Regions from separate parts of the Paenibacillus sp. FSL K6-3182 genome, predicted to be linked through region 2. Evidence: riboswitches for the same ligand, from Rfam matches in the RefSeq annotation. Region 2 holds a riboswitch; the other holds the start of a gene.

Region 1 (2,205 bases), 2.5 Mb from region 2:
TCAGTCTATTCCCCTGATCTAACACATGGGCTGTCTGATCAACTTCATAAACGACTGCTATTGCGCTCATTCGTGCCTCCGATTTAGATAGCCAGCGTGTTCTTCAATCGAACGAGATGCGAGCATCATTGAATGTCTTTTAGTTCTTAATAAAGAACATATTTGAATAATACACTTGAAAACGGACGTTGTCAATCGTTTTTTCACCAAAATATCACAAAATAAAACGAAACATCGTTCTTTTATAAGAACAACATTTCGAAATGGGTTTAACCTTATTTTTTTCTAATTTAGACGTCATTTTATTTTTTATTCGTTAAAACTTACAAGCTTTCGCAATTAAGAATTATTCGTTATAATAGTGTTAGTCTACAACGAAGAGATAACGGGGGAGTTTGCTATGATCGGAGAACGTATTCAGATGCTGCGCAAGAGAAAAGGCCTATCCCTAACGGAGTTGTCGCAACGGGCAGGCGTCGCAAAATCTTACTTAAGCTCTATTGAACGAGGGCTCCAGCAAAATCCTTCGATTCAATTTCTCGAAAAGGTAGGCGCAGTATTAAACGTAACGGTTGAAGAATTTTTAAATAGCGATGAAAATAATGATCGTAAAACAAGCAATCTAGACACCGAGTGGGCCGATCTAGTTCGAGAAGCAATGGCTTCTGGCGTAAGCAAAGATCAATTTAAAGAATTTTTAGAATTCAATAAATGGAAAATAAAGCGCGAGTAGCGCTTTATTTTCTTTTATACGGCTGTTTCTTGTATATCATCTTTCTTGCTTTCTTCAAGACATAGTAATACCTTTCTAACATCTTCCTTGCTAAACCCCAAAGAACGTGCATTCATGATTAATGCTACCCATTCCATATCTAAATCCTGATTATCCTCTGATTTTGTAAGTACCATTTTCCCATGTCCCCCATTCAATTTGGGACGGTTGCACCACTGACTCCATGCGTTTAAGGTGCCCAGATACTAAACGCATTTCAACGTCTCCCTATGCTTGTCATTCGTTTATAGATGTATTATAAATCACTCTAATTGCGTATGCTGTCGCTTCCTGTCTCACAAAAATGAAAGATAATTACATTTTTTGTCGAATTTATTTAACGATTGTTAAAGGGAGCGGGGGAAGGAAATAGAGCCCGCTAGATCAAATTAGGAGCTCTAAAATGTTGCTTCATTAACAGAGCTATCCGGTATATTATTTTGCTGCAAGTTCAGATTTCAACAGTGTATCTTCTTCATATCCATTCGGATTTGAAAATTGCCATCTCCACGTATCGCTGCACATTTCTTCTATTCCTTTTGTTGCAAACCAATTCAATTCTACATTTGCCTTCAACGTATCTGCATAACAAACAGCAATATCGCCAGGTCTGCGGTTAACGACCTCGTATGGAATGCTTTGCCCAGTTACCTTCTCGAAGGCTGCAATCATCTCTAACACACTGTAGCCATTTCCAGTGCCAAGATTATATATATTCACATTTGATTTTCTACTCATGTTTTCCAGTGCCTTTACATGCCCCTTTGCTAGATCTACTACATGAATGTAGTCTCTCACTCCAGTGCCATCCACAGTTGGATAATCATTTCCAAACACATGTAACTGCTTAAGCTTGCCAACAGCTACCTGCGATATGTAAGGCATTAAGTTGTTTGGCACTCCATTTGGATTTTCTCCAATTCGACCACTTTTATGGGCGCCAATAGGGTTGAAATACCTCAGGATCGTTATTCCCCAGCTGTTATCTGAACTAGCTAAATCCAGTAAAATTTGTTCTAGCATGAGCTTAGTCCGGCCATATGGATTTGTTGCTGAGAGCGGTGAGTCCTCAATAATCGGAACATGTTCGGGCCGTCCATAAACAGTAGCCGAGGAACTAAATACTAATTTCTGAACACCAAATTTCTTCATGACTCCACAAAGAATTAATGTGCTCGTTATATTGGTATGATAATAAGATAAAGGCATTTGTACAGACTCTCCGACAGCCTTTAACCCGGCGAAGTGAATAACGGCATCAATAGCATGATTCGAAAATACATGCTCGAGTCCCTTTTGATCCATAAGATCCATTTGATAAAAGGTAAAGGATTTATTTGTAATCTCTTTTACCCTTTCTAAAGCGATATAGCTGCTATTAGAAAAATTATCAACAACCACTAATTCATATCCCGCTTCAAGAAGCTCAATGC
Region 2 (2,205 bases):
TGGCGGCTCGCCTTCCCCACCTTCATTAACTCCTCCAACAGGTGGATCTTCATCATCAATTTCGACGATTGGTGTTGCTTCAGGTGACGATGTAGGTGTTGTCGTTACCGTAGTTGTAGCAGTAGGTGTGCTGCTAGGCGTGATAGCAGGTGTCGAGTTAGGTGTGATCACAGGTGTGGAAATTGGTGTAGTGGTAGGTGTATTCTCAGGTGTAGGAGTTGGTGTAGCTGTAGGCGTGCTCTCAGGTGTAGGAGTTGGTGTAGCTGTAGGCGTGCTCTCAGGTGTAGAAGTTGGTGTAACTGTAGGCGTAGTCTCCGGTGTAGAAGTTGGAGTAGCAGTAGGTGTCGATGATGGTGTTGGAGTAGGCGTAAAGCAGGTTTCGCCTGCGTTCACAAGTGAAAGCTCTTTCTCCTTGCCCCAATGGATCTTCAGCGTATTAGGTACAGCTTGTGGATCAGTTGGGTTGACGAGCTCCGTATTTGTTGAAAAGCTTACGGAACCTTTTCCAGGAATTACACCGTTTCCTGTTTGAGTGGAATTTGGAATTTCCCATGAATAAGAAACCTCAATGTTACTCTCATTGGTTACTTTCCAAGCTCTTGTTTTATTCGGGTCGGCGGAGCAGGCCGTTTCAAGTTTGAGCTTAGCCGTATTGATAACTGCTTTTCGCACAGAGTTATCTGTGGTTACTACGATCTGCTGGGTAGCCACTAAATCGGTGGTAAAGCCATCTAAGGTTAATTCTTTTAATGTGTAGGTGCCGATAGGCAATTCGTTGAATTGCAAAATACCGTCACTATTGGTAACGCCGCTTTTGAATAATTTACCGTCTTTCCAAAGCTCGAAGGTAATGCCGACATGAGGAGCCCCTTCGACATTATTTAAAAATTTGTTGATGATGATATTGCCCGTACAGCTGTTCGAAAGCTTTAGATTCCATGCTAAAATTTTGTCACCGTGAGCGCCGGGACCCAATGTCTTAATTAAATCTCCGCTATAGATATCTAATTGATAAGGCAAGCATCTTGGAATGTTAATCGTAACGGAGTAAGTACCTGCTTTTGGATATATAATAGACTGTCCCTCAAAAAATGTTTGCTTGTTGTATGGAATGGTTGTATCGCCGGGTCCAGGTGCCCAGTCAGCAGGGCCTTCATAGCCGGAGAAGCTGACTCTAACACAATCTTTTAGCGTCTGGAACGTAGCGGTAGCTGTTCCGTTATTATTGACTACGATATTGGAATGCGTGGCAATGACATCCTTGCGATCCGATGAATACTGTGGACAGCTATTCTCATCTCCGAGTGCCGCAGCATTCGTACTTTGATTGCTATCACCTTCCGCCATGGCAAGGGAACTAAGCGACAACGAAAAAATTAATAACAGAGCCAGGGCTAAACTGATTTTTTTCCTAAAATAACGCATCTTTCACTCTCCTCTTAGATACGTAGTGGGGTTCCAAGAGGGCCGGTTACACTACTAGCTCCATATAATCCAAGTGTCCAATTGTAGATTATACTTCATCGCTTCCCTAGTTATTTTGATTGTGAAAATCCACTCTCCCTTTCTATATGCGTGCACCAGTTAGATATGCATGCTTTCATATTAAAATGATAACATGTATTGGAAATTGCTCAAGGGTGTTTCTTTGTCAGAAAATGACTAATAATCAGCATAAAGCAGGATATATTTTTGGCATAACACACATTTTGTCACCTTGTCCCTTGATTGCGGAACCAGTGGGCTCTTCATGGCATATAGTGTCACAAAGAGGAGGTGGCCGCCATGTTTGAACTTCTACTTCTTGTTATTGGCTGTTATGCTTTGGCTGCATTGTCGGTGCATCTGGCGTATCGAATTTGGCGAGGGCGCCAGCAATCCAGCAAGCATTATGTGCTCGTTGCTGATGTCCAGCAAAACAATATGGAATGGTATGTACGTTCACTGTTTTCTTTCTCTCGGCGAATGGGGAAAAACGTTCGTTTGACCATCGTAGATCAAGGAGTTACAGAGGAGACACTGGCTATTGTTGAACGATTAGCTAGAAGGGGCGATGAGGTCAGGATTCACTCTAATGGATCTAATCCGTTGTCTGGAAGCGAAGACGGTAAGCGCTCTCAAACAGAGGGTGTGGATGGAACTCAGCTGCTATGGCTGCTCCAGGCAGAAGGAGTTGTGTCGCTTTCCGATCATGCGGTGCTAATT

The links. A riboswitch is a leader RNA that binds a small molecule or an ion and turns the genes downstream of it on or off. The one in region 2 is predicted to bind cyclic di-GMP.
Region 1: another riboswitch for cyclic di-GMP. It lies ahead of MHH56_RS08655 (anti-repressor SinI family protein); the one in region 2 lies ahead of MHH56_RS30810 (SpaA isopeptide-forming pilin-related protein).

The regions. Positions count from the first base shown of each region.
Region 1 covers NZ_CP150265.1:1,992,437-1,994,641, reverse strand. The annotation lists gene MHH56_RS08665 (asparagine synthase-related protein) at 1-70, opposite strand, end outside; gene MHH56_RS08660 (helix-turn-helix domain-containing protein) at 401-733, shown strand; gene MHH56_RS08655 (anti-repressor SinI family protein) at 748-909, opposite strand; cyclic di-GMP riboswitch class II at 928-1,009, opposite strand; gene galE (UDP-glucose 4-epimerase GalE) at 1,208-2,205, opposite strand, start outside.
Region 2 covers NZ_CP150265.1:7,038,399-7,040,603, reverse strand. The annotation lists gene MHH56_RS30810 (SpaA isopeptide-forming pilin-related protein) at 1-1,368, opposite strand, end outside; cyclic di-GMP riboswitch class II at 1,459-1,540, opposite strand; gene MHH56_RS30805 (hypothetical protein) at 1,786-2,205, shown strand, end outside.